3 regions of the Arthrobacter sp. Soil_C_60 genome follow, and region 3 is predicted to be linked to each of the others. Evidence: predicted binding sites of a transcription regulator. Region 3 holds the regulator's gene; each other region holds the start of a gene.
What was found. The regulator HspR, encoded in region 3, represses chaperone genes until heat shock. The targets are predictions, from matches to a motif close to AAGTTGAGTCNNNNNGACTCAACTT.

Region 1 (9,593 bases), on a different contig from region 3:
CGGGATCAGCACAATCTGCACGATCGATCCGGCCATGGACGCGGCGTCAACCGGCATGTACTGGTTGGCCAGCCACAAGGTCAGGACCGGCGTCAGCAGCGGCGCCAGCAACGTCGACACCGAAGTCATCGCCACCGACAAGGCGACATCGCCCTTGGCCAGGTAAGACACCACGTTGGAGGCGGTCCCGCCGGGGCAGCAGCCCACCAGGATCACGCCCGCCGCCAGCGCCGGCGGCAGTCCAAGCGCCATGCTGATCAGCAGGCCCAGCAGCGGCATGATGACGAACTGCGCGATCACCCCGAGCACCACAGGAATTGGCCGCTTGGCGATCAGCGCGAAGTCCGGCGGCGTCAGGGTGAGCCCCATGCCAAACATGATGATACCCAGCGCCGGCGTCACCAGTGCTCCCCAGCCGGTAAAGGCCAAGGGGAACAGGAAAGCTACGACACCGCCGGCCAGAATCAGGATCGGGAACAGCGTGACCGCGATGGTCGCGGCGCGGTCCTCCCGGGTGGTATCGATGCTGGCGGTTGCTGTCCGCGGTGGTTCAACTGGCAAAGTCATTGCGCAAGCTTATAAATGCTACGTCCCAAGCGTCCACTATGTGGAGGGTTGTATCAATATGCGGACAGGGGGATGCGGCCTCTTCCGGCGTTTGGCTCCCGCCAAGGTCCCAGTGAAGAGGCCGCACCACTGCCTGCCGTTCCGTTAGCTCCGCATCGGAGCAACTTCCTTCCGCCTCATGGCCAGCAGGCCACCAAGCAGAATCATCGCCGTCCCTCCGAACAGCAGGTCCGTTGTAGTAGCTCCTGTCTCGGCGAGGGTTTCTGTGCCGTCGGCACCAGGTGTGCCGGCACCCGAACTACCAACAACGACGCCGGCCGCCAGCGTTCCGCTGTTGGCTCCGGCTCCGTCGCTGCCTGCGATGCGGTTAGCGGCTACCGACGCTTCAACGCCGTTTGCCGCTGACTCACCCTGCGTCCCTTTGATTGCCCCGCTGCCATTAGCAGCAGCGACGAAGGCAGAATCCAGGGTTCCTACCATTCCTGGAGTTCCTTCACCACCGACGAGGACCCCTCGGTCTCCGGCGATCCCTGCAGGCGAATCGGTGTTCGACTCGGTTGCATCGGTTCCGGCATTAGTCCCGGTGGAGGTGTCGCCATCCGGAATCCCGGTATTGCCGGAACCCTGCGTTCCAGCTACGCCGTCTCCGTCGTTGCTGTCTCCTCCGGTTGCATCTTCGTCAGTTGCATCGCCGCCGGTGACGTCTGACCCTGGAGTACCGTCACCGTCCGAGTCAGGATCCGTTGCATCCTCATCAGCGGGGTCCGATCCTGGTGTTCCATCGGTATCCTCAGCACCGCCGGTTCCATTGCCCACTGTTCCAGCCAGGCAGCCATTGTCACCTGTCGCAAAGCCTCCAAGGACCAGCGCGGCATCCAGACAAATGTCGGCAATTACGCCAAATCCGTCGCCGTAGCCAGCGTTCACGACCGTCTCCACCTCGGCAACAAGGTCTCCGGCAACATCAGTGTCGACGTTGCTGAAATCATCGGTACCGATCACTTCGCCGATCACCAGCGTTGCATCCGCAAGTACGTCCGCATCGGTGGCGAGCAGACCGTCATCGCTACCGGTGCCGCTCTCCGCAGTACGGCACGGCAACCCGTCCGCCGACAGCCCATCACGCAATAGAGCCACATCAGCATCAAGGCAAACGTTAGCGGCAACGTCGACCAGGCGGTCTTCGTCAAGCGCCACGATTACATCCGCGGCAGCGTCAATGTCGGCAGCCGCAACATCCTCGACCACCACATCGGCAGCCGCATCCTCCTCGGCAATGACACCGTCATCGCTACCGATATCGCCCTCCGCAGTGCGGCACGGCAACCCGTCCGCCGACAGCCCATCACCCAACAGAGCCACATCAGCATCAAGGCAAACGTTAGCGGCAACGTCGACCAGGCGGTCTTCGTCAAGCGCCACATTTACATCCGCGGCGGCATCAGCGTCGGCAGCAGCAACATCCTCGACCACCACATCCGCAGCCGCATCCTCCTCGGCAATGACACCGTCATCGCTACCGATATCGCCCTCCGCAGTGCGGCACGGCAACCCGTCCGCCGACAGCCCATCACCCAACAGAGCCACATCAGCATCAAGGCAAACGTTAGCGGCAACGTCGACCAGGCGGTCTTCGTCAAGCGCCACATTTACATCCGCGGCGGCATCAACGTCGGCAGCCGCAACATCCTCGACCACCACATCGGCAGCGGCGTCCGAGTCGGTCACTACTGCTGGGGCTTCATCCTTTTCTTCGACCGTTTCAGCAGCATCATCAGTTGCTTCGGCCGGAGCGACTTCCTCGGTGCCTACCGTCGCTTCTGCCATCACTTCCGCATCAGCTTCGACGGTAGTGTCAGCGACCACCGCGTCAGAATCGGCGAGTACGACATCGGCTTCGGCTTCTACATCCGCAACTGCTTCCACCTCCGCTTCCGTCACCTGAGGTTCTTCGGCAATCGCATAGTCCTGTTCTGCTGTCCCGACGGCAACGTCAGCATCCGCAACTAGGACTGCGTCAGGTTCTACGGCCTCGGGTTGCACCGCCTGGGTGCCGGCAGGTTCGGCTATCCCGACGGCAACGTCAGCCTCCGCAACCACGGCTGCCTCAGGTTCCATGGCCTCCGGCGCGGGCTCTGCTTCCACGGGAGCGGCATAGTCAACCGCGTCGCCGTCAAGTTCCACGTCGGCCATTACATCGGCCACTGATTCGGCTCCAAGCAGTTCGGCGTCGAGATCCGCGTCTACCTTGAAACCGCGGACCTCGGCGTCCACATCCGCTACGGCATCGAGCCCGACGTCGTCGGCGATGACATTCAGGTTCGTATCAACTGCCACTGTGCTGTCCGGAGCAACCGCAGGCTCCGGTGGTTCAGATTCCGCGGCTGAAGCAGCCGCTGTACCGAGGACGAGAAGTCCTCCGCTAAAGACGACGCTGCACAGCGCCGTCCGCATTGTTCTACGCATCGTTGTTCTCCTGATTGAATCTGTCGCCGCCCTGTTGCGGGTGGCCATGGTCCTTGTACTGCCGGTAAAAGGGCAGCGTGGACCAGAATCAATCAGGAGAGGAACCGGGATCCGAAGAACGTGAAGCGGGCAGACTCCAGGCCGAGCCATGGGCAGTACCCGAATTGGCTAACGGCGCGAGCAGATTAGAAAAAGGCACGTCAGCAGCGCCTTGGCCGGCGGATGCACTTCCGCCAGCGGCAGCAGTGCCGCTTCCGCCAACGCCTGCTGGGACGGCGGGCGGCGGAGCCGCGACGGGCTGGCCGGGATACGACTCCACGGCAGCACTATGGGCATCCTGGTCCGCGACCGCTGAAGGTGTGTGGGAAATTTGGGCCAAGAACTGGGCCGGAGTTGGTTGAGGTTCTGCCCGAGCGGGCGCTGCTTCGTGCTCGTCTTTCTGGCGGTTGTCCGATGTACCAGCGGCGGTATCGGCGGGAGCGACTTCGGCAGGGCCATCCGCCAGCTGGTTGCTGGGAACCTCAGCTACCGCAACGGAGACAGATGATGCATCCGCGGTCGGGCCGTCTTCGACCGGATCGACGACGGGAGCAGCAGCTTCGATCACCGGGGCGGTAGCAGGTGCTGCTGCTTCGACGACAGGTGCCACAACAGGTGCCGCGGCTTCGACAACCGGAGTGATTACCGGTTGCACAGCGGCAGAACCCGTCTCAACGACTGGTTCCACTACATCTGCTGCCGTTTCGAGCACCGGCTCGGTCAGGGGCGCGGCTGCTTCAAGGACAGGATCGGATACGGAGGCAACAGCGCCAGCTACCTCGTGCGCTGCCGCCGTAACCGGCTGCGCGGACTGGGCGACGGACTCCGAAGCAGCGCCCACAGGAGCGGCGGCCTTTTCGACAACCGGGGCGACCTCTTCCCCCACGGCCGCAGGTTCTTCGGTAACGGGTATGAGCTCCTCGGTGAGCGCCGCCGTCGTGCTTTGGGTTTCTGAACTGAGCACTTCCGTCAGAAGTCCGTCGTCAGCATCCGCGGCACTCGCGCCGGCGATCCCGAAAAGAGCGAATCCGGCGGTGGCTGCAGCTGTGAGCACGACCTTGCGCACCAGGACTGGAACACGGGACAGCGGCTCAACGCGCACCGTGACCACCCCCGTGACGACCAGTTTTGCTACCGAATTTCAGGCTACGTCCGTTGGCAGCACCAGTCCAGAGGATTGGGTGAATCGGTTGTTCATTTGTTCGCTGACAGCTATCAAAAGAGTCAGCACTCCTCCTACCTGAGTGCTAATCTATAAACGTAGTTGAGCGAAGGTGACTCAACTATGTTAGCCAAAGACAACCGCTCCGTTCGGGGCGTGCGAAGGAGTTGATGACAATGGCCATGAAGTTTGACCCATTCCGTGAACTGGACCGCGTCGCGGGAGCCCTGCTGGAAAACCGCCCGGGCCTGCGGCCGATGCCGATGGATCTGTACCGCGACGGCGACCACTACATCCTGAACGCGGACCTGCCCGGGATTGATCCGGGATCCGTTGACATCGACGTCGACGGGCAGCTGCTGACTATCCGGGCCGAGCGCACCGTGCGTGGCGCGGAAGGCGTCAAGTGGCTCACCCGCGAGCGCGAAGGCGGCTCGTTCCTGCGCCAGCTCAATCTGGGTCAGGGCATCGACATCGATGCCATCTCCGCTCGGTACGAAAATGGCGTGCTCTCGGTGTCCATCCCCGTCAGCGAGAAGGCCAAGCCGCGCAAGATCGAGGTTGTCACCGGAGCGGCTGAAACGGTGGCGGTCGATACCGCCGAAGCGACCGATGACCAGAAGTCAGTCAAAGCGTAATCCCGGTCGACGCGTGGAGTGTGGCCCCTTACCCTTCCGGGTGAGGGGCCGCCGCCTTGGGTGGCGGCCGTCGGCTGGTGGCCCGCACTCTATACAAGGTGCCCGCGTGGTGGTTACCTTCAAGCATGGGCTCAGAAGTCAAAACCAAGACGTTCAGCCGTGAGCAGCGCACCCGTTACCGTGAACGTCTGCTGGAAAACCTGGAAAGCTTCGGGCATTACCTCGCCACCGCCGAGTTCGCCGGAACCGGTTCCATTGGTATGGAGATGGAGCTGAACCTGACCAACTCGGACTGCTCCCCCGCGCTACGCAACTCCGCGGTGCTCGAGGCCATCGCCGATCCGGCTTTTCAAACCGAGATCGGCGCCTTCAACATTGAGCTCAACCATCCTGCCCTCGCCGTGGCCGGCCGGGGGCTTGAGAAGCTCGAGAACAGCCTGCGCGACCAGTTGAACCATGCGGATGAACGCGCCGCATCGGCAAAGGCCCGCATCCTCATGATCGGCATCCTGCCGACGCTCAAACGCGCCCTGGTGGAAGACATGTCCTGGCTCAGTGCCGGGAAGCGTTATGCCGCCCTTAATACTTCGGTGCTGCAGGCCCGCGGCGAAGACGTGCTGATGGACTTGCGCGGAATCGAATCGCTGTCCTTTTATGCCAAGAACATTGCGCCGGAAGCCGCCTGCACTAGCGTGCAACTGCACTTGCAGGTCCAGCCCGCCGAATTCGCGCCGGTCTGGAACGCGGCGCAGATCGTCGCCGGCCCGCAGGTGGCGCTGGCGGCGAATTCGCCGGTATTCATGGAGAAGCTGCTCTGGCACGAGACACGGATCGAAGTGTTCAAGCAGTCGATCGATACGAGGCCGCCGGAAATGCGCAACCAAGGTGTCCGGCCCCGCGTGTGGTTCGGCGAACGGTGGATCACCTCGATTTTCGACCTGTTCGAAGAGAACGTCCGCTACTTCCCCGCCCTGCTGCCGGAGCTCTCGCGGACCACCGGCAAACAGACCAAGGCCGGCGCACCGCTGCTGCCGGAACTCCGCCTGCACAACGGCACCGTCTACCGCTGGAACCGTCCCATCTATGACCCCGGCGACACCATGCCCAACCTGCGGCTCGAAAACCGGCTGCTGCCTGCCGGGCCCACCGTGGTGGATACCGTGGCCAATGCTGCCTTCTTCTTCGGGTTGGTCCGGATGATCAGGACGGCGGACCGGCCGCTGTGGTCCCGGCTCGCATTCAAGAGCGCGGCCGATAACTTCATCAACTGTGCCAAGCAGGGGCTGGAAGCCACCGTCTATTGGCCGGGCATCGGAGACATTCCGGTGGTGGAGCTGATTATCCGCCATCTGCTGCCGCTGGCCGCCGAGGGCCTGGCCGATCTTCGTGTGGCCCCGGATCTGGTCGACCGCTACATGGAGATCCTTCGCTCCCGCGCCCAGACGGAGCAGAACGGCGCCAACTGGCAGCTCAAGACCTTGCGGCTGCTTGAAGCAGGCGGGCTGGACCGTCCGGCAGCGCTGGCCGAGATGACGCGGCAGTATTCGCACAACATGCATACCAACGAGCCGGTCCACACCTGGCCGGTGGAGGGTGCGGCGGGTTAACTGCTCCGGTCAAGACGCCCGGTTTGGCGGCAGAAACCAATGGCGGCCGTGTGCCGTCACCTACGAGGGAGAGCCGATGCTGCGAGGACTCACTACTGTCAGCTTCTATGCGGAAGATGTCACGGCAGCCATGGACTGGTACAGCCAGTTGCTGGGCGTGGATGCCTACTTCGTGCGGCCGGAACAGGGCCCGCCCGCCTACGTAGAATTCCGTATCGGCGATTACCAACACGAATTGGGGATTATCGACAGCCGCTACGCACCTCACGGTGCCGCTGCATCACCGGCTGGCGCCGTCGTCTTCTGGCATGTCGACGACCTGCCGGGCGCGATGGAGAAGCTACTCGCCATGGGCGCCTCTGAGCACGAACCCATCATTGAGCGAGGTGAGGGGTTCGTGACCGCTTCAGTGGTCGACCCGTTCGGCAACATTCTCGGTGTGATGTACAACCAGCATTACTTGGACGTCTTGGGTCAGACAGGATCAGCCTGACATTGGGCAGCTAATCCCGCTCGCCCTGGGCACCCGCCACGGTTGCCTCTGCTTCCGGTGGGCTGCTGTCTGAACCCTCTGCCTCTGCATCACCCTCCGGTTGGACCGGGAAGACCACGTCCCGCAGGTACCGCAGCACCACAATTCCCACCGCGGTTGTGGGTACCGACAGGAAAGCTCCGACGATGCCGAACAGGGTGCCGCCGACCGTTACCGAGGCCAGGACCACGGCCGGGTGGATCTTCAGTCGGGTCCCGACCAGGAACGGCTGCAGGAGATTGCTCTCCAGCTGCTGAACCACAATCACCACGCCGAGCACGATCAGGGCCGTGACCCAGCCGTGGGAGATCAGGGCGATCAGGGCGGCCAACAAACCCGTTGCCACCGCACCGACCACCGGGATGAAGGCAGCGATAAAGATCAGGACGGTCAAAGGAAAGGCCAGCGGAATGCCCAGGATGAACAGGGCGGCGCCGATGAAGACCGCGTCGACCAAAGCGACGGCGGCCTGGGCCGAGATGTAGCCGGACAGGGTTTGCCAAGCCCGGGAGGTCATCGCGGCGGCGTGGACGTAGACCCGGGCGTCCGTCCAGCGGCTGGTCCAGGCGAGGAAACGGTCGCCGTCTTTGAGGCAGAAGAAGGTGAAAACCAGGACCAGCACGAAGATCACGGTGCCCGATGTGATGGCGCCCAGACCGGTGGTGATTCCCGACGCGATGTCGCCGGCGTGCTGGCGGATTTGGGATACCGCGCTGTCCACCAGGGAATTCAGGTCCGCGTTTTCCAGATTGAACGGCGGCCCCGCAAGGAACTGCGTGATCTGCCCGAGGTTCTCACGGGCCTTCCCGGCCAGCCCCGCGGTTCCCGAGGCGAGCGACGGAATCACCAGCATCAGCACTCCGACCACGGCCGCCAACGCAGCGAGCACAGTGACAAAGGCCGCCAGCGCCTTGGGCATGATGCGGCGGGCCAGCCGGTTCACCGGCCACAAGATGCTGGCCAGCAGCAGGGCCAGGATCGTCGGGAAAACCACCGACCACAGCGCACGAACCAGCCACCAGGCCAGCACCAGACCGATGGCGATGACAACGGCGCGGCCGGTCCACAGAGCCGTGCGGTCAACCCCGGCGGCGAATATCCCCCGCGCCTCCTGCGGCTTCACCCCTGGTCCGGTGGCGGACTCCACCGCGTCCGGATCGGCCTTTAGCGTGCTCGACACCGACCGGGTGGTAGACGCCTGACGCTTCGGAATAAATCGCATGCTTCCTATCCTGCCCCACTCGGGCAACGGATCCGGCACCTACCTAACGAAGACCTGACATGGTTCCACCGGACGGGTTTAGTGTGTAGGCATGAATGGTTCACGGCAGCAATCCTGACCGGGCCAATGAACACTTCCCACAAAGCAGCCATCATTGAACTGGTTGACGAAGTCCTGGTGGGCGGGGATCTGGCCGCCTTGGAACGGTTCTACGTCCCCCGGATGGTGCCGGTCGTGCGCCGCTGGATCGAGCCGTTCCGGGTTTCGTTCCCGGACGTCCGGACGTCTGTAGTGCAGTTGAGCTCGGACGACTCCTCGGTGGCCGCCCGGTTCCGCTGCTCCGGCACCCACCTCGGGATTTGGCGAGGCCACGCTCCCACCGGACGCCGCTTCAACAAGGTTGATGAAGTGTATTTCTTCACCTTCGAAGACGGCCTGATCGTGCGGGCCTGGGGACTGGAAGACTCCCTTGCCCGGTTCCACCAGCTGGGGCTCAGCCCCTGGGAACCCTAAACTCCCGCCTGCCCCAACTGCGGGCGGCCCAAATAGCGCGGGCGACTCTTTGCCAGGGGCGGTTCATGCCAAAGTACGACGACGGCCCGCACCTTTTGAACGAAAAGGTGCGGGCCGGCGTCGTACGCTTCAGGCTTTTGGCTGTGCCTGACCAGTGCCTAGCTCAGCGTGGCCAGAACTTCGTTGAGCTTGGCCGACGGGCGCATGACCTGGGCGGCCTTGGCGTCGTCCGGCTCGTAGTAGCCGCCGATGTCAACGGGGGAACCTTGCACGGCGAGCAGCTCGCCGATAATGGCATCCTCGTTGGAGGTCAGGGCGTCGGCAACGGCGGCGAAGGACTTCGCCAGCTCGGCATCCTCGGTCTGCTTGGCCAGTTCCTCGGCCCAGTAACGGGCGAGGTAGTAGTGGCTGCCGCGGTTGTCGAGCTCGCCGACCTTGCGCTTGGGCGACTTGTCCTCCAGCAGGAAGGTTCCGGTGGCGCGGTCCAGCGTGTCGGCCAGGATCTGCGCACGCTTGTTGCCGGTGGAGTTGGCCAGGTGCTCAAAGCTGACGGCCAGGGCCAGGAACTCGCCGAGGCTGTCCCAGCGCAGGTGGTTTTCCTTCAGCAGCTGCTGCACGTGCTTCGGAGCCGATCCGCCGGCGCCGGTTTCGAACAGGCCGCCGCCGTTGATCAGCGGAACGATGGACAGCATCTTCGCGCTGGTGCCGAGTTCGAGGATCGGGAACAGGTCCGTCAGGTAGTCGCGCAGCACGTTGCCGGAGACGGAGATGGTGTCCTCGCCCTTGCGGATGCGCTCCAGGGTGAAGGCGGTGGCCTCCACCGGGGACATGATCTCGATCTGCAGGC
Region 2 (9,593 bases), on a different contig from region 3:
TGGCCGGCCTCGTCGTAGCCGACGTAGCCCGGGGGAGCCCCGACCAGGCGGCTCACGGTGTGGCGCTCGCCGAACTCGCTCATGTCGAAGCGCGCCATGGCCTTCTCGTCGCCGAACAGCGACTGGGCCAGCGCCTTGGCAAGCTCGGTTTTGCCCACGCCGGTGGGACCGAGGAACAGGAAGCTGCCCACGGGCCGGCCCTCGTCACCCATGCCCGTGCGGTTGCGCCGCACGGACTTGGCGATGGCGGCCACCGCGTCCTCCTGCCCGATGACCCGCTGATGCAAGTCTTCCTCGAGGCGGGCGAGCCGCGCGCGGTCGCCCTCGGTCAGCCGTGCGGCGGGAATGCCGGTGGCGCGGGCGATGATCGCCGCGATCTCGGTCTCACCCACCACGGACGGTGAGCGTACGACGCCGGCGCTCGCCCCGCCGTCGTTAGCTTCCGTTGCGCTGTGGCCGGCTTGTGTACCCTCGGCGGCGGCGATCTGCTGGTTAAGCGCCTCGATCTCGTCGCGCAGGCGGGAGGCTTCCTCGTAGTGCTCCTCGGCCACCGCGGCGTTCTTGGACGCTTCCAGAGTTGCGGCCTGTTCGCGTAGTGCCGCGATGTCAACCCGCGGACCCCGCTGCAGGCTCAGCCGGGCGCCGGCCTGGTCGATCAGGTCGATCGCCTTATCGGGCAGGAAGCGGTCGGTGATGTACCGGGCGGACATTTCGACGGCGGCGCGGATCGCCTCGTCGGTGTAGGTGACGCCGTGGTGTTCCTCGTAACGGTCCTTCAGCCCGGCGAGGATCCGGACCGCGTCCTCGACGCTGGGCTCGCCGACCGTGACCGGCTGGAAGCGGCGTTCCAGTGCCGGATCCTTCTCGATCTTGCGGTACTCGCCGAGCGTGGTGGCGCCGACCAGGTGCAGTTCGCCCCGGGCCAGCCGCGGCTTGAGGATGTTGCCGGCATCCATGCCGCCCTCGCCCGAACCGCCCGCGCCGACCACAGTGTGCAGCTCGTCAATGAACACAATCATGCTCTGGCTGTTGGCGCTGATCTCGTCCATCGTCTTGGTCAGCCGCTCCTCGAAGTCGCCGCGGTAGCGGGTTCCGGCGAGCATGCCGGGCAGGTCGAGGGAGACCACGCGCTTGCCGCGCAACTGCTGAGGAACATCGCCGGCCTCGATCGCTTGCGCCAGGCCTTCCGCGATGGCGGTCTTGCCGACGCCGGCTTCGCCGATCAGCACCGGGTTGTTCTTGGTGCGCCGGGCCAGGATCTCGATAGTCTGCTCGATTTCCTCCGACCGGCCGATCACCGGATCCAGCTTGTTCTCGCGCGCCAAAGCGGTCAGGTCCGTACCGAACTGGTCCAGCATCGGGGTTTCCGAATTTTCGGCGGCCGTGTTTGAGCCCTGGCGGTTGCCCGCGCCGTTGGACTGGACTTCCCGGGCGCCTTCCTGCAGCGACTGCGGCGTGACGCCGGCCGCAGCCAGCACCTGTCCTGCGGGCGACTCCGTGTTAAGGACGAATGCGATGAAGAGGTGTTCGGGGTCGATGTAGGTGGACCCGAAGGAGCGGGCTACCTGGTGGGCGTCCAGCAGTACGCGCTGGGCCGACTGGGTGAGCGACGGCGGAGTGTCCGGCTTTTCGTCCGATTCTCCCGGCAGTCGCTGCTCGGCGGCCTTGGCGATGGCGGCTGGCTCGGCGCCGGCCTGCTTGAGGTGGCTGGCGGTCGGCTCCTGTTCCACCATGACGCGCAGGATGTGCAGCGCGTCGACCTCGGAGTGGCCGTGGTCGGTGGCGAAGCGGGCCGCGTGGCTGAGCAGCTCATGCGAGCGTCGGCTCAGCAGCCGGGTGATGTCGATGGGGCGCCGGGCCTGTGCGGCCCGCTGGCCCTGCAGGTAGCGGGCCAGGAATTCGTCGAATGAGCCGCTGCCTGATGCGGCGGGTCCGAAGAACAATGGCATGTATCCTCCTCAGGAACTTGAGTACCTTCGACTCATGTTAACGCTGAGGCTGGAGAATTATTCCGCCTGCCTGAAAAAATTGAGCGAAGTTGGCTCAGGTCTGTGATTCGCTGGTGACATCCGTCATCGAAAGACAATCCGGGCGACATCCGAGGTTAACCTGGCGACGCCAGACTGGAAGCAGCGCCCGCTGTGGCTGGAATCCGCACAAACCGTCCACTACGAAGATCGGTTGGTAGAGATGAACGCCCAAGAACCAGATCCCACCGCTCCTCAGCCTCATCAGGTTGGTCAGGAACGGCCCGACCTGGCCAACATGCATGTCCGCGAAGACGTAGCGCGGGCCGGCCGCTGTGCCAACCTTCACCTTCCAACCGGCCGTACGTGCCTCCTGCCCGAACGCCATCCCGGTACCTGCGATTTCACCGAGCCGCGGGAAGCAGGGGAGGACCTGCAGTGAGCCGCACGCATAGCGCCTAGTGCCCGCCCTTGGACCGGGAACGTTCCTGGGTCTTTCCCTTGGAGGCATGGAATGAGTATTCGGACTTGGACCCGCTGCTGTCGGAGTACGAGTATTTGCCGTGCGTTTCTTTGGTTCCCTCGTTGTCCATGAGTTCATGGCCATGGCTGGCGCTCTTCAAGGACGAGTCCTTGCCGTATCCGCTGTGCTCGTTGTACTGGACGATTAACTTCGAGTTGGGAGTCGTCACCATGTTGTACTCGTAGACAGACCCGGAATCTTTGTAAACATGCGCTCCGTAACTGCTCCGTGCCGCCGACGCGGGGCCAGCTCCCAACGCTACGAGTGCCGCGGCTGCTAGTGCGGCGGTTACGACTTTCAAGGTGTTGTTGTTCATAGTTCTGCCCCAATGCATAGATATAAACGGGATCGAGGCGCGAAGACGTCGTCGTCTCCTGGCACACTTTCCCATCGGGCTAAACGCCCTCAGCTGTGAATTTCCCCTTCCGGATGCCCCGTCCCGACGGGATAACCCCGGAACCCCTGCGGGGAGGATGGATGACCTCCGACCGCAGATCCGAAATGAGATTTCTCAAGGTAGGAGCGGAAGCTGAATGCAAGCTGAAAATAACCTTGGCGAAGCCTTGGTTGGGCAAAATCGGGCCGAAAGTCCCGCCGTCGTACGTTTTTGAAATCAGGTGCCGGGAGCGCGGTAGCGGACCTGGTCTGCGTGCCGCAGTGCCTGCATCGTGTCGTCGACCGTCATCAGCACGGTTGTTTCCAAGGTGCTTAGCGCGCCGCCTCCGGTGATGGCGAGCGCCACGGCGGCCATGGAAACGTTGTCCGGGGCTTCCCACAGCGTGTATCCGTCATAGGAACCGAAGGCGTACCAGAAACCGTGGAGCTTGCCGCCAACCGCCTCGATGTACGCCTGTGCGGCTTGGCGCCGGTCCTCGGGCTTGCTGATCAACCTGGCCCAGGTCTCCGGAGTGTAGCTGAACTTTGAAAGATAGAGCGGCATGTCTATTCCTCTCGTCCACCGGACCGGCGAAGTTGCGGTTCGGCTTAAAGTCTAGATCCGGGAGCCTCGAAAAGATCGGGTATCTCCCGTCCTGATTGCGGGCTCTTTTCTGCGGGCTGGCGGCAGCAGTTTCGGGCCGATGCGTACCATTTGCGACTGGGCCCGCGTAGGGTACCGGGCATGGATATCATCCTTGTTCCCGGAATCTGGCTGGACGCTTCCTCGTGGTCGGAGGTCACGCCGGCGCTGGTCGCGGCAGGCCACGCAGTCCACCCGTTAACGTTGCCTGGGCTGGAGTCCGTGAACGCATCACGGGCGGGTATCGGGTTGCGGGACCATATCGACGCCGTTGTTGCGGCGGTCGATGGGATTGACGGGCAGGTAGTGCTGGTCGGCCACTCCGGAGGCGGTGCCATCATCAACGGCGTCGTCGATGCGCGACCGGAGCGCGTGGCTCGCGCTGTCTACGTGGACAGCGGTCCGCTGGCGGACGGCGGCGTCATCAACGACGAACTGCCGGCGGAGGGCGATGAGATTCCGCTGCCTCCCTGGGACGGCTTTGACGAAGCTGATCTTGTGGATCTGGACGACGGGCTTCGGGCGGCTTTCCGTGCACGGGCCATACCACAGCCGCGCGGGGTCGCGTACGACAAACAGCACTTGACCGACGAGCGGCGCTACGACGTTCCGGCCACCGTCATCGCGTGCGAGTTCCCGTCGTCAGTGCTTACCGAATGGATCGCATCCGGCCATCCCTATGTGGCGGAGCTGGCGCGAATCCGCGAGGTTGAGTATGTGGACCTGCCCACGGGGCACTGGCCGCAGTTCACCAAACCTGCCGAGCTCGGCAAGGCCATCCTTGCCGCCGTAGAACGCTGAATCGAACGCGACAAAGGACCTGCCCGCCGGGGTGATCCGGCGGGCAGGTCCTCTGTTATGGGAAGGGGACTAACGATTTGCCACTGTGAAGGGGCCGGCAGTTCCGCCGCCGCTGGACTTTACCCAGATTCGGCCGGGGTTGCTGGCCGGGACGGTGTTGTCCCTGAGACGGATAGAGTAGTTGCCGGTTCCGGCAACAGCTCCTGCCAGGACGCGCGCCGTCGCACCGGGAATCGCTGCGCCGATATTGCCCTGGGCGTCGGGGCGGTGGACGGTGACTGTAGCGCCTACCTGCGATCCAGTGCCTGAGACGCGGAATTCATCACCGGCGCGGTACCTGGCGGTGCCGATGGTGAGGCGATCAGTAACAGCCTGCGGGGTCGCGCTCACCTTTTCTGCTTCAGCGCCCCAACCTCCGGCGGCCGTCTTGGCTTTGACGCTGAATTGGTATTCGGTGCCAGCAGTCAAGCCGGTGACGGTCTGGGTACGTGCCGTTGTTTCAGCGGGTTGTTGAATGCCGGTGGCCGCAGCTCCCGCAGTATCGTATACCGAAACCTGGTACCCCGTGACAGCGGCATCTCCGGCGTTCCAGCGAAGCGTGACCTCGCCTTGCCCTGCAGTAGCTGTCAGGCCCTCGGGCGCGGCCGGGGGAGTGGCGTCAGCAGGCTCGGGTGCATAGGCCCCTTCCATCAGTGTGTAGTTGCCGCCCTGATCGAAGGCTGCCACTTTGAGCGTCACGGCTTCGGTGATGGCGATCGGCCCGCTATACAGTTTGGCCGTGTCCGAGGGTAGGCCAGCGTTGATGACCGGCGAACCATCAGTGGTGTAGAAGTTCTGGCCGTCGCCCGTAACCGTGACGGACGAGGCGGTCGTGACAGTGTCTGCTGTCGGCGCCGGGCTGAGCGTCAAAGTCGGAGCGGTAGTGTCCGATGGCGGAGTGCTGCCATCCGAACCGGGTGCAGTTGCATCGGTGATGGTGAGAGCTTCGCTCATGCGGGCCCCGGCGATGGAGCGCACCTCAACGGTGTACTTCTCATCCGGCTTGAGGCTACTGAGGGTCGTGGAGGTGGCGTTTGCATCCGTACGCATGCCGACCTGTGCGTATTGGCCGGTGGAGACGGCGGTGCCGGCGACAGCAGTCACGCTGTAGCCCGTGACAGCAGTGGTGCCAGGCTGTGCAGTGGCCGGCGTCCAGTTGACCTTCATAGTGGTGCGGTCAGAGGAGTAGACCACGGAGGCAGTCCCCGCGGCCGGAGCGCCCTGGTCTGCCGGACCGGCGGGGCAACCGCCCATACCCGGACCGCCGAGCTCACCGTACTCAGAAATGGTCAGGCCTTGGCGGTTGCCGTCCGCGTCCTCTTGCTGCCAGGCCATGGCGCGCTCGCCGAGGTCTGCGGCTGCGGCGACTTCCGCAACAGCCGGGTCATCGAAGACGTACGTGGCTAGGAAGGTGTCCGCGGTGGGGAACTCGAGACTGGAGGAGTATCCGCCCTTGTCTGACGGCGTCAGTGGACCGGGTACTGCACGAATGTCGCGGCGGCCGATGGCGGTATCGTCCATGTCCGGATTGATGATCCGCTGTTCCATCTGGGCGGTATTGACACCGGTACCCACCCGGCCGTCCACCGTGATCGTATTGCCGTTGAGGGTCATGTCCTTCGTGACGGTAGTATCCGCCACTGTGGTTTCATCCCTAGTGCCGTCCTCGAAAGCGATGGAGACAACGTCGCCCGGCTTGATGTCCGGAGTCACCTGATGGGTCGTGCCCGCGCCCCAACAGACTCCACCTGGATGGTTGATTTCGAAGGCTACATCCGTGCCCGAAACCTTGCTCTTCGCGGAGCCGACAACGCCGGCACCGGGCCGGGTGACTTCTACCAGTGCCTCGTCACCGACCCGGTCGGCGTAGCCCTCGATCGAAACGAAGTCCCGGTCAGGGAAAACCACTACGTTGTTAGGGAATTTGGGCACGGCCGCCGTCGCAGCTCCGGCCGCGAACAAGGCCGTGGCGGAAAGGCTTGCTGCGGTAAGGGTGACCAGAGCTGTGCGCGTCCTACGCTGCCCCTGGCCAATTGGTCTGTGTTGCATTTTCTTACCCTTCAGGAATTGCGGACCGGCAGATCCGCTGTTTGTGTGCCCGGGCCGTTGGCTGACCCTCGATCCGAGCTGATGACATTTCCCCCGGTTTTTCCTGTGCCGCTGCCGTCCATGGCGTCCAGGAATGAGATTGAGACTGTCTGCTGCTTCTTGAAAATTCCTTAGCTTCCCGGTAGCAAGATTCGGCGGGCGCGCCAGAGGAACAGATGTCCGGATTGGCTCCTACTTTCCCGCTCCGAGCACCAAGCCCTGGAGGGAGGAAAGCGGCAGCGTACCGAAATCGCGGGAATCGATGGAGCGCTCGCGGTTGTCTCCCAGCACAAACACCTCGCCGGGAGGTATGCGCTGCAAGGAGAAGTGAGTGCCGTCAATGGTTTCGTGGTCCACAAACGGCTCATCCGGAGCGATGCCATCGACAAACAGCACGGCGTCCCGGACCTCCACGGTCTGGTTTCCTACTGCCACCACGCGCTTGATCATCGTCGAGTTGTCTTCGGGCGACTGGAAAACCACCACGTCGCCGGGGTGGATGCCGGACAGCTGGGGTGCCGCCTTGAAGACAAACACCAAGCTGCCCGGATTCAACGTGGGTTCCATGCTGTCCGAATCCACGATGGCGGGTTCCACCACCCAGATTCGGATGGCCAGAAGGCCGGCCAGGCCCAGCAGGACCAGTCCGCCCCGGCCCCTCCGTTTCCGGGGACTGGAAACGGAGGGACGTTGTGTCGCGCCGGTAGGCATGACGGCTTAGTCCGGGTCAGTGTCGAGTTCCGCCATGGCCGCCGTCATCGGATCACAGGGGTCCGGATCGTCCTCGCCCAGGCCCACCCGGAACTGGAACATCATGGAATGGTCCTCGTGCGGCAGATTATGGCAGTGGACCATGTAGCGGCCCTCATGCGGGCCGAACCTCATGACGAGGTCCACCTTTTCGTTCTCCCCGACGTAGACCACATCCTTTGGCCCCCGCTCCCAGGCGAAAGGTGCCTTGCCGTTGCGGCTGAGGACCCTGAAGTCGACCAGGTGGATGTGCACCGGATGGAACCATCCGCCGGACTTGTTCTCGATCTCCCACACTTCCACCGAATTGAGCGCCGGATCCGCGCTGGCCAGTTTGAAGTTGCTGGCGATCACGTCTTCCCAGGTGACGCCGTTGAACGTCCACGGTTCAACCACGCCATCCTTTTCCAACCGGAAGCGGCGCTTTTCGTCTGCGTCGTCGTCGGTCAGGGACATGACTTCGCTGTCCACCAGTTTGGTAGGAATTTGGTTCCACTTCGGGTCCGATTTCATGTCGGCGGCGGCAGCAACGACGTCGAACCTCATCACCTTGTTGGTGTGGTCGTAATCGCGGTTGTTGTCGTTGGAAAGATTCTTCAGTTCCACTCGTGTCCCAGGCGTGTATTTGCTGAAGTCGATCAGGACTTCGTACCGCTCGGCCATGCCTTGGCGAAAATTCTTGACGGACTGGGTCGCCGGCATGAGGCCGCCGTCCGTTCCGACGATGTGGAAGGGCTGGCCGCTGCTGAGGGCGAACCGGTAGGACCGCGAAATGGAGGCGTTTAGGACCCGGAAACGGTAGACCCTGGGCTGTACCTTCATCACCGGCCATGGCTGGCCGTTGACCAGAATGATGTCGCCCCACAAACCCGAATGTTCCCGGTCGTCGTAGGCGAGGGAACCGTTCGCTGCAAACATCGCATCGCTGACCACCAAGGGCACATCAAAGTCGCCCTGCGGCAGCAATTCCCGTTCCAGCTGATCATGCATCACATACACCCCGGCCAGACCGGAATAGACGTTCTGCGCGGTGAAATGGACGCCGTGGTCGTGGTACCAAAGAGTCCGTGCAGGCTGGAAATTCGGGTAGTGGTAGTCCTTGCAAAAGCCTGGTTGGATGACATCACTGGCGTAGCCGTCAAACTGAGGCAGCGACGCCGAACCGTGCAGATGCGTCGATGCCGCCAACAGGTGGTGGTTCCACTGCGGGTGGTTCTTCGGCATCCGGTTGCGCATGTGCACCACTGCCTTAGTGCCTTGGTCGAGCTCGATCGTCGGACCGGGAAATATTCCGTTGTAGCCCAGAATTCCGGTCTTTTTCGTCGGCAGGATCTGGGCTTGCGCTTGGCGCATCGCGAGGGTGTAGTGGTTGACCGGGGTGCCGTCCGATTCGTAGCTGACTGAATCGGGCTTAAGCCTTGGCGGTCTGGTAAATGCCGCCTTGTATGGCCGAGGCATATCCCGCGAACTTAGTTGGCTGGCCGATTTGGCACTCACGGTAGAAATGGGGACGGTTACTAAACCGGCCCCGACAACTCCTAGACCTCCCCAGGTGAGGAGTTGCCGTCTTGTTACTGACATATCGAGTCACTTCCCAATGATGACTTCGTGGATCAAGCTGGCTGCTTAGCCAGCCGTGTGGTGTTCGACGCCGAGGGAGAGTCGGCTGCCGGCGGCGTCTTCGAGGACCAAGGCGATGGCCTTGTCCGGAAGTTCGAACACCATGGTGGTGTTGACGAATTCACCCTGGGCCAGCGTCGTGGAGGACGACGAGGTCCATAGCGGGCCGGGCTTTCCCGAGCCGAGTCCGTCAACGAAGAATCCGCCAGGATCCAACGGCAAGCCGGTCTTTTCCAAGGCGGTGAACTGCACCTGGATGCGAACGCGGTGTGCGCCTTCCTGCGGATCTTTCTGGAGGGCAGCCACAGGAGAGGGCGGCTGCCATCCATCGCTTTCGAGCGGAACGACCCCGGTAATGCTGGCCACCCCGCCTTCAACCTCAGCAGATGCGCCCAGCGGAGCACTGGTTTTCACATCTGCGGTGAGGAACAGGTACCCGAACGCAAGTCCGAGCACAGCCACGAGCACCAGGGGAATGGCGATCGTGCGACGGCCAGTTTTTGCCCGGCCGTCAGTTCTGACATCTATTGCTGACATGTCGCCATGATTCGCCGAAAACTTGCAAAAAACTTCGGCCGGGACACGATGAATCCGCATCCCTTCGAGCGCCCTAGTTCTTCCATCAGCACTAGGGTCCGAGGTCCCGGGTCCTGCTCCCCGAATTTGAGGGTGCACCCTACCCTCCACCGTGGGCTGGTGAACCGGCGGCAGTACGCCGACTATTAGGTCAGATGCCCGCTAGGGCGTTGGTTTATCGGGGGTTGGGGCACATCATGAACAGACTTAT
Region 3 (9,593 bases):
GAGGAATGACCTGCTGCGTCTTCAAGCGGAGTATGTCAATTACCGCAAGCGGGTGGAACGGGACCGCGCGGTGGCCGGCCAGATGGCCATCATCGGCGTTCTCAACTCACTGCTTCCGGTACTTGACGACATCGATGCCGCACGCCAGCATGGCGACCTCGAGGACGGACCCTTCGCCGCAATCGCGGCCAAGCTGGAAAACGTCCTGAAGGTCTACGGCCTGGAACCGATCTCCGAGACGGACGTGGAGTTCGATCCGAATATCCACGAAGCGCTGATGCAGCAGCAAAGCGCGGATGTCCAGGTTGATTCGGTCAGCCAGATCCTGCGGACCGGGTACAAATCCGGGGAGCGCGTCCTGCGTGCTGCCCAGGTGATTGTGGCTGTACCGGCCGAGTAGCTCCGAACGAGGCCGGGGACGTCGTAGGGACGTCCCCGGCTCTCATCGGCTCTCGGGCCACCATAGACTTTGAACTACACGAAAGGAGGCGCCTGAATGGCTAGCCAGGATTGGGTCGAGAAGGACTTCTACAAGATCCTTGGTGTCTCCAAGGACGCGTCGGATGCCGACATCAAGAAGGCATACCGCAAGCTTGCCCGGAAGTACCATCCGGACACGAACTCCTCTGACGCCACGGCTGAAAAGATGTTCAAGGACGTCTCCGAAGCATATTCGGTGCTCTCCGATCCAGAGGAGCGCCAGCAGTACGACGCCATCCGGGCGATGGGCAGCGGAGCCCGCTTTACCGCTGGCGGAGCGGGCGCGCCGGGCGGCGGCGGGTTTGAGGACATCTTCGGCAATATGTTCGGCCAGGGTACCCGCAGCCGTTCCGCCGGCGGATTCGGCAACGGGAATATTCCGCCCGAGTTCGCCGACCTGTTCGGCGGCGGATTCGGGGGCGGGTTCCAGCCGCCGCAGGCGCCCCCGCGCAAGGGTGCGGACCGGACCGCCTCCACCAGCATTTCCTTTGCCGGTTCCATCAAGGGAACCACCATCGGGCTGCGTGAGCCTTCCGGTGAAGTCATTGACGTCCGTATTCCCGCCGGTATTAAGGACGGTCAAAAAGTCCGCGTCCGCGGCAAAGGCCAGCCCGGTCCGGCCGGCAACGGCGACCTGATGGTGACCGTGAATGTCCAGCCGCATAGCTTCTACACGCGCGACGCTGACAACCTTCGGATCCATGTCCCGGTGACCTTCGACGAGGCGGCGTTGGGGGCGCAGATTGAAGTTCCCACCATGAACGGCGAAGCGGTGAAAGTGAAGGTGCCGGCCGGCACGCCTTCGGGACGGACCCTGCGGGTCAAGGGACGCGGTGTGAAGACGGCCAAGGCGACCGGGGATCTGCTGGTAACCATCGACGTCGTTGTTCCACAAAACCTGAACAAGGAAGCGGAAGAAGCCGTCAAGGCATTCGCCGCGGCCACAGGGGATGCGAATCCCCGCGCGAACCTGGCAGCCAAAGCCAGGCTTTAGCCGACAGATATGGAGAGAGCAATGGGTATTGACCGCAACGCGCCTATCTTTGTGATCTCCGTAGCTGCAGAGCTCGCGGAGATGCATCCGCAAACCCTGCGCCAGTACGACAGGCTGGGCCTGGTCTCACCGTCCCGGCAGCGTGGCCGCCAGCGTCGCTATTCGCAACGCGACGTGGACACCCTGCGGGAGGTCCAGCGGTTGTCGCAGGAAGGCGTGTCGCTTGAGGGCATCAAGCGGATCCTGGAGCTGGAGAACCAGGTGAACGCGCTGCGCTCCCGGGTGCAGGAACTGACCGCCGAGCTCGAAAGCACGCGGCGGCAGAGTGGAACGGAAGCGAGCCGGGTATTCGCCGCCGGGCTGGCCGGAGACGTTGTTACTCTGGCCCGCGGGAAGCGTCCGCGGCCACGGAGCCAGGCCTTGGTGGTCTGGCGCCCGCACTCCTGAGAGCTGCCCGCCGCGATAACTCCATGGCGCCGGCGATCCGTGCGGCCAGAGCAGCGCCGACACCGGGCACTTCCTGAAGTTCCCCGGGGTCGGCGAGCTGCAGCCCGGCCGGACCGCCGAGCCTTTTGAGGACCGACTGCGCCAGTTCCAGACTGCTGGCATCCCGCGTCCCGGATCCGATGACCAGCGCCAGCACCTCCGCGTCCCTCAGCCTGCGGATGCCCATCCGGGCCATGCGCTCCCTGGGCCGGTCTTCCGCCTGCATCTGCGCAATTGCGAGATGGTTCTTTTCGGTTGTGCTCATACGGTCGACGCTAGGCGCAGGCACGCCTGATCCGAAGGCCGCGCCGAAGCCATGTGGACAGGGCAGGTGTGTAAGGGCCCCTGTGGAGATGGGGCCCGGCCGTAATGAACCACCCGGCAGCGCGTTCACTGCAGTCATGGCGCTGTAACCAGTCATGTCCTGGGACGTCAGACAGGCGGAGAGTCCCGCCCGGGTGGATACTCCGGCCCTGTTGGCCTCGTCCACCCACGCGTCGGACCCTCCGCCTGTCTGACGAAGGAGCAGGGCCTCGGTTGTATCGATCATGCCCTGCCACGTCTTGGTTTCAATCGGGAACCAAGACTAATCTGCGTTCTTTCAGCGGATCATTTCGCCATCCGGGGCCACTACATACCAGACGTCGTTGACGCCCTGGCCGTCGACGTCTCCCGGGGCCTTGTCATTCTGCCAGTAGTAGATCGGCATGCCGTCAATGGTCACCTGCTTCTTGCCATCAGGGGTGTCAATAGTTCCGACTTCCGCCGTGATGCCTTCAACTTCCGGGGCATCGCCTTCCGTCAGGACAGGCGGCCACGCGACCAGGCAGTCGCCGGTGCAGTTGCTGACACCGGAATCCTTTTCGTCCTTGGTGAAGTAGTAGACGGTCATTCCCTCGCCATCGACCACAATCTCACCGAGATCGGTTTCGGCAGTCATGAGCTGGGAACCAGCCATCGCACCGGCTTCACCGGAGGCCGGGGCACTTGCCCCGCCCGGTGCCGATTCGGTGGTCTCGGGCATGGCGGTCGTTTCCTCGGCCGGCGGCGGGGCTTCCGTGCCTGATTCGTCGCCGCCTCCGCATCCTGTGAGGCCGAGAAGGGCTGCGGTCATAAGGGCAGCAGCACCACTGAGTTTGATTTTCATGAGGAATTCCTAACGATCAACCGGGCTGCGCTCGGTCCCGGCCCGCCCGTTGCAGGCCGCTATTGGCAAAGACGTAGTGCCGGGCGAAAATGGTTCAACGCCTGGGGGATGTTCTTCTTCCCTACCGGTGAACCATTCCGTTGTTGGGCACGTCTTCCTGATTGCGGAGGGCTCCGGAACCCGGGCTGTCCGGTCAGGAGGAACGTCGATGTCGATGGAAGAAGAAGCGGTCGCGCAGTTGTACCGCGACCATGCGGCGGCACTTAGGCGGTTCGTGCTGGCCGCCACTTCAGACCCGGACCAGGCCGAAGACGTAGTGCAGGAGACGATCCTGCGCGTCTGGAAACTGGGCCCGGAGGTCGAGAACATGCGCGGTTACCTGTACCGGACCGCGCGGCACGTCATTATCGACAATCACCGGCGCCGCAGCAGCAGGGCCCAGGAAACAAACATGCCGGAAGAAGAGTTGGCAACGGCCGACCAAGTGGACCGGCTCTTGCTCAAAGTGATTATGGAGGAAGCCCTGACAAGGCTCAGCGTGGACCACAGGAACGTCATTTTGGCGTTGCATTACCAGCGGCTCACCGCCGCCGAGGCGGCCGAGGAACTTCACGTGCCGCTGGGGACGGTCAAGTCGCGTGCCTTTTACGGTGTGAAGGCTCTACGGTCCGTGCTCGATGAAATGGGAGTCAAGCGATGAAGGCCGACCATGAGCAGTTGCGCGAACTGCTCGGGCTTTACATCCTCGGTGGTCTCCGGCGGGATGAGGCCAGGGCCTTCGAAGCTCATCTCAACGATTGCCCGGTCTGCCGCCAGGAGGCCGCGGAACTGGAGAGCCTTCCAGGCATGCTTGACGCCGTGCCGCGGGACGAAGCGCTGGAGTTGGCGGAACCGCCCATTGAAGAAATCCAGCAGAATACCAAGCGGTTGCTGAACGAACTGGCGGTGCGCCGTCGCAAAGCACGACGCCGGGTGGCTGGCTTGGTTGCCGCCGTCGCCGCGGCATCGCTGATCATCGGTGCGGTTGTCGGACCGATGGTCACGGCGCCGGAGCAGGAGATGGACAGCTATACGATGGCTTCCTCCCGCGGCCTGCAGGTGGATCTGGACCTGGTGTACAAGCGGTGGGGCACCGAGCTGGCTGTGGACGGCGAACAGCTGCCCGACAGCGGTGTATTGTCCCTCTGGGTCACCGACTCCACGGGCAAGGCCCGCCAGGTGGCCACGTGGAAGGCAACGCCCGCAGGCCGAGCCCGGCTCACGGCAGCTACCGACGTCGGAACTGAAGAGATCGTCAGGGTCGAGATCAAGAATGACGCCGCCGTCCCGGTCGCCTCGGTAGTCACGCGGGACTGAAGGCCCGGGGCCTGCGGCCAGCGGCTACGGCTGCCTGCGGCGGTACGTCAGATCGAAAATCTCCCGGCCTGCCTCATGCGCCTTCTGCTCGAAGCTGGTCAGCGCCCGGCCCTCGAAACGTGGCGCCCAGCCGCCGATGTCGTCCATGCCTTCACCCTCGCTAGCGTTGCCGGTGCTGACCGGCAGTTTGCCCTCGCGGACCGGGGCACCGCCGACCACTTTTTCGACGCCGCTTTCCCAGACTTTGGTCAGCGGACTGTCCGCGCCTGAACGTTCGCCGGCATGGACATTGTCAAAGTCCTCCGAGGCCTCGCCCACGTCGCGCATCTGGATGGCATAGGAAGACCAGTCCGTGGCCAGCCGCCACAAGCCCCCGGGTTCCAACACGCGCGCCGCCAAACCGGCAAAGCTTTCCTGCACGAGTCGGCGCTTGTGGTGGCGCGTCTTGTGCCACGGGTCCGGGAAAAAGACCCACAATTCGCTGACCGAACCGGCCGGGAGCATGGTGGCGAGCACCTCCGGCGCGTTGGCTTGGACCACCCGGACGTTGCGCAAACCCTTTTGCCCCACGCGCAGCAGCGTTTGCGCCAGGCCGGGCTTGTAAACCTCCAGCGCCAGGAAGTTGCGGGCGGGGTCCTGCTCGGCGGCATGGCAGACGGCTTCGCCCAGGCCGGAACCGATTTCGACGACGAGCGGTGCTTCGCGTTCGAAAGCGGCGTCCGCGTTGAGGACGAAGTCCGGATGCACGGACGTGTCGGTTTTGTCCCGGGGAACGTCGATCACGTACTTTTCCGCATAGTCGTTCCAGGCCTGCTGCCGGCGTCCCTGCAGCCGGTTGCCGCGGCGGACAAAGCTGACCGTACGGGTCAGGAATGGCTCCGCTGCATGCGCGGTTTCGGTGTCGCCGTCAGCGTTGCCGGTGCCGCCGGAAGAAGGTGTGTGGGAAGAACTGGTCTCGTGAGTCATCTCCTTCAGAATAGCCGTGGTCGGGACGATGCCGTGGGGCTGGTAAACTTGACCTACTTGGAGCGTGCATTGGTGTACGTTCCCTGCGTCGATGAACGCTTTCACATTTCTCCCGCAGTTCCATCGCTTCTCCAGAAGTCCTGACCAACAGGTAAGAAGCCGAGCGGTTGACTCTGTCTGATGATTTTCTTCGGCGAAACCCTGGGCCATGCCGGTGCCGGGGACACTGACCGAAAGTACCTGATTACTCTCATGACTACCTCTACTGCCGTGCGCTCTTTTAAGCAGCTCGGAGTTCCCTCGCCGCTCGTCACCTCGTTGACCGGCAGCGGCATCACCGAACCGTTCCCGATCCAGGTGGAAACCCTCCCGGACACGCTGGCCGGACGCGACGTCCTGGGCCGCGGCCGCACCGGATCCGGAAAGACGCTCGCCTTTGCCCTGCCGCTGGTTTCCCGGCTGGCCGAGCAGGAAGCAGCCTACCGCCGTAAGCCGGGCCGCCCGCTGGGCTTGGTGCTCGCTCCCACCCGCGAGCTGGCTACGCAGATCAACGCGACCATCGAGCCGCTGGCCCGCGAAATGGGCCTGAACACCACGGTGATCTACGGCGGCGTCTCGCAGCAGCGGCAGGAAAAGGCGCTGCGCGCCGGCGTCGACATTGTGGTTGCCTGCCCCGGGCGTCTCGAGGACCTGATGAAGCAGAAGATCCTCACGCTGGAGTCGGTGGAAATCACCGTCCTCGACGAAGCGGACCACATGGCGGACCTGGGCTTCCTTCCCGTGGTCCAGCGTCTGCTCGATACCACTCCCAGCCAGGGCCAGCGCATGTTGTTTTCCGCCACCTTGGACAACGGCGTGGACAAACTCGTCAAGCGCTACCTGTCCAACCCGCTGACCCACTCCGTGGACAATCCGCAGGCCGCCGTAAGCACTATGGAACACCATGTGCTGGTCTCACCGGACCAGACCGTGAAGAAGCAGCTCGTGAAGGCGCTGGCGTCCGGCGCCGGCCGCCGTATTCTGTTCACCCGCACTAAGCACCACGCGCGCAAGCTGGCCAAGACCCTGACCGATTCAGGCATTCCCGCGGTGGATCTGCACGGAAACCTTTCGCAGAATGCCCGCGACCGGAACCTGGCCGAGTTCTCCTCGGGCGACGTCCGCGTCCTGGTGGCCACCGATGTGGCCGCCCGCGGCGTGCATGTCGATGAGATCGAACTCGTCGTGCATGTTGACCCGCCCACGGAACACAAGGCTTACCTGCACCGTTCCGGCCGTACCGCTCGTGCGGGCACCGACGGCACGGTTGTCACCATCGTGATCCCGGACCAGAAGCTCGAAGTCGGCAAGCTGATGAAGGCTGCCGGCGTTGACGTAGCCTTTGAATCCGTGACCGCTTCCTCTCCGCTGGTGGCCAAACTTGTCGGGGACGTCGCGGCCCCGGTAGACCCGGTAGCCCGCCGTGCGGCAATGGATGCCAAGGCTGCCCACCGTGGTGCTGCCCCTAAGCAGGGCAAGTCCACCGGAGCCAATGCCCAGCGCAAGCGCGCTGCCCGGTCCCAGGGTGGCCGCGGCCGCACTGCCGGTGCATCCGCTGGTGGAACAAGCCGCGCAACTGCGGCAGACGGTGCCGGCCGCGGACCCGCAGCGCGCAATACCGCTGCCCCGGGTGGCCGTCGTGCTGACGCCGATGTAGCTCAGCCCGGCCGTTCGCGCCGTCCTGCCACAGGACAGCGGGCCACCGGGCAGCGTACGGCAGGGTCTGCTGGCGGACAGCAGTCATCCAACGCACGTGGGGAGGGACGCGGCGTCGGTCAGGCGCCCTCGTCGTCCGCCCCGCGCCGCGGTAACCGCCGCGCCTCGGCGCCGGCCAGCAACGCCCGCCGCAGCCGCTAGTTCTGCCCGGGGCTCAACGAGCCCGCTGGCCAAGGCCCTGACCGACTCCATATGAGGGTTGGTCAGGGCCTTACCTGATGGCGCATATTGGTCGCAGCGGCCAGAATGGGTGTATGAGGGCAATACTGAATATCATCTGGCTGCTGCTGGGCGGCATCTGGTTGGCGGCGGGGTATTTCCTGGCCGGCATCATTTGCTGCGCGCTGATCATCACCATTCCCTTCGGCATCGCGTCCTTCCGGATTGCGGGGTACGCGCTGTGGCCGTTCGGCAGGAAGGTGGTGGACAAAGGCGGCCGCACCTATGTCATGTCGACGCTCGGCAACATCATCTGGATCCTGGTGGCCGGGATCTGGATCGCCATCGGGCACGTGGCTACGGCCATCGCGCAGGCGGTGACGATCATCGGCATACCCATGGCGATCGCCAACCTGAAAATGATTCCGGTATCCCTGACGCCGCTGGGCAAGGAAATTGTGCCCACGGACCGTCCGTTCATCGGCTATGACAAGCAGTACCCGGTCATCGGTTACGACCGGCAGTACCCGGGGTACGGACGCTAGAGCGATTATTCGACGTTGAGCCGGCGTACATCGCTAACCCCGGGAATGCGGCGAGCGACGGACTGCACTCGGAAGCGCCGACCGGTGATGTCCGAGGGGACAACCCGGACAAAGTTGTTCTTCTCGCCGCCCTGCCAGGGAAACAGGGGCAGCATGGACGAGGCCAAGACGTCTTCAATGCTGCTCAGGCGCTCGGCGGGGCCCTTGAGGACCACGCTCCAGGCCATATTGGTTGCCGTGTTGTAGCCGTCCGTCTCAAACGCGACGTTGACGTCGGAGAGCGCACCATCCAGTTTCGTGCCCCGCGCGGTCCGGAAAACGATGGAGCCATGATCGACGACGTAGTTGATGGGAAAAATCTCCGGATGCCCTTCCACAACCACTGCGAGCCGGCCGAAATCGGTACTGCGGAACATTTCCCAGCACTGGCTGGAGGAAAGGTTCTCAATGCCCTGAGATGCCTCTAGTGCCGTCATGACCACAGTCTATTTGAGCTGGAGGTCAGGAAGATAGCCCCGGTCAGCGCCACCTTGCCAGCCTTCGCAGGGTGCAGCAGCAGTGCCCTCGGAAGCATCATTCATCGTGGAAAACAGGTGCAATCTCCCTGTGGATGTGCTGGAATTACCTGCATAGCCGTTCAGGCTATTTACTCATGGGCCGGACACATCCATCTGCCTGGGGAGGCAGTGCCTGTGCCCTATATTCAGGAGGCAGCAATGTCTGAGCTCACGGCCGACTTGTCCGGAGAATGGCGGTTTGATCCGGCGCATACCCGAATCGGATTTTCCACCCGGCACGCTATGGTCACCAAAGTACGGGGTGCGTTCAACGAGTTTGACGGGGTCATCCATGCGGATGTGGAAAATCCGTCCAATTCGTCCGTCAAGCTCACCATCAAAGTAGCCAGCATTGATACGCGCAGCGAACAGCGGGACGGACATCTGCGGACCAACGACTTTTTCGACGCACCGAATTACCCGGAGATCACTTTCGTCAGCACACAGATCGACCAGGTGGACGAGCGCAATTTCATCGTCAACGGGGACCTCACCATCCGCGGCATGACCAAGCAGATTTCCATTCCCATCGAGTTCGTCGGCGTCGAACGGGACCCGGGCGGGCAACTGCGCGCCGGTTTCGAAGGCACGCGCCGGATCAACCGTCAGGATTTCGGCGTTAAATGGAACACCGCGATGGACTCCGGCGGGGTGCTTGTGTCCGACCGGATTGTGCTCGAATTCGAGGTCTCCGCGGTAAAAGTTGAAAACAGTGCGGACGACGGCGGATAGGTTGCTTGGCCACGCTACAGGGTGAAGACCGACACCAGGGCGGCGAAACCTCGGCCGCTGATTTCGGGCAGGCGTGGAACATCGTCTTGCGGCTCGCCCGGTACCCCAGTGGTTGCTTGATCCTGCGGAGCGCTGCCGGCGACGGTGTCGAAGGGCGACAGGGCCTGAGCAACGGTTCCATCCAGAACCTGAGCCTGTCCCTGCAGCAGCACAAGAAACTGGTCCGGCTGGACGGGCAGCGGCTGCTTCTTGGATAACTCTGCAATGAGGACGCCGGCACCGAAGGAATCCTTGCGTGTCATGACGTTCAGGGCACGGCAGGCGCCGGTGGGAAGCGCACATGAGGTGGTGCTGCCGCCGTCGAACCTATAAGGGCGGAACCGCTCCAGCCTGCGTGGAACGCCGTCGACCGTCAG

Region 1: AC3A4M_RS06410 (Hsp20/alpha crystallin family protein) is a predicted target of HspR. The motif match lies at 4,334-4,358, and genes of this name have one in related genera.
Region 2: AC3A4M_RS09030 (ATP-dependent Clp protease ATP-binding subunit) is a predicted target of HspR. The motif match lies at 1,964-1,988, and genes of this name have one in related genera.

Annotation. Positions count from the first base shown of each region.
Region 1 is NZ_JBDGKM010000002.1:569,836-579,428, forward strand. It holds gene AC3A4M_RS06395 (bile acid:sodium symporter family protein) at 1-567, opposite strand, end outside; gene AC3A4M_RS06400 (LPXTG cell wall anchor domain-containing protein) at 712-3,033, opposite strand; gene AC3A4M_RS06405 (hypothetical protein) at 3,122-4,174, opposite strand; gene AC3A4M_RS06410 (Hsp20/alpha crystallin family protein) at 4,411-4,872, shown strand; gene AC3A4M_RS06415 (glutamate-cysteine ligase family protein) at 4,998-6,479, shown strand; gene AC3A4M_RS06420 (VOC family protein) at 6,556-6,972, shown strand; gene AC3A4M_RS06425 (AI-2E family transporter) at 6,983-8,191, opposite strand; gene AC3A4M_RS06430 (ester cyclase) at 8,360-8,746, shown strand; gene AC3A4M_RS06435 (NADP-dependent isocitrate dehydrogenase) at 8,905-9,593, opposite strand, start outside.
Region 2 is NZ_JBDGKM010000003.1:475,827-485,419, forward strand. It holds gene AC3A4M_RS09030 (ATP-dependent Clp protease ATP-binding subunit) at 1-1,949, opposite strand, end outside; gene AC3A4M_RS09035 (hypothetical protein) at 2,426-2,806, opposite strand; gene AC3A4M_RS09040 (GYD domain-containing protein) at 3,104-3,430, opposite strand; gene AC3A4M_RS09045 (alpha/beta fold hydrolase) at 3,611-4,309, shown strand; gene AC3A4M_RS09050 (fibronectin type III domain-containing protein) at 4,379-6,397, opposite strand; gene lepB (signal peptidase I) at 6,629-7,147, opposite strand; gene AC3A4M_RS09060 (multicopper oxidase family protein) at 7,154-8,644, opposite strand; gene AC3A4M_RS09065 (hypothetical protein) at 8,813-9,343, opposite strand; gene AC3A4M_RS09070 (AfsR/SARP family transcriptional regulator) at 9,580-9,593, shown strand, end outside.
Region 3 is NZ_JBDGKM010000009.1:14,953-24,545, reverse strand. It holds gene AC3A4M_RS16870 (nucleotide exchange factor GrpE) at 1-400, shown strand, start outside; gene AC3A4M_RS16865 (DnaJ C-terminal domain-containing protein) at 497-1,474, shown strand; gene AC3A4M_RS16860 (heat shock protein transcriptional repressor HspR) at 1,496-1,921, shown strand; gene AC3A4M_RS16855 (UPF0758 domain-containing protein) at 1,851-2,225, opposite strand; gene AC3A4M_RS16850 (COG4315 family predicted lipoprotein) at 2,562-3,107, opposite strand; gene AC3A4M_RS16845 (sigma-70 family RNA polymerase sigma factor) at 3,316-3,807, shown strand; gene AC3A4M_RS16840 (zf-HC2 domain-containing protein) at 3,804-4,463, shown strand; gene trmB (tRNA (guanosine(46)-N7)-methyltransferase TrmB) at 4,488-5,429, opposite strand; gene AC3A4M_RS16830 (DEAD/DEAH box helicase) at 5,682-7,325, shown strand; gene AC3A4M_RS16825 (YccF domain-containing protein) at 7,439-7,888, shown strand; gene AC3A4M_RS16820 (pyridoxamine 5'-phosphate oxidase family protein) at 7,894-8,364, opposite strand; gene AC3A4M_RS16815 (YceI family protein) at 8,605-9,177, shown strand; gene AC3A4M_RS16810 (HutD/Ves family protein) at 9,192-9,593, opposite strand, start outside.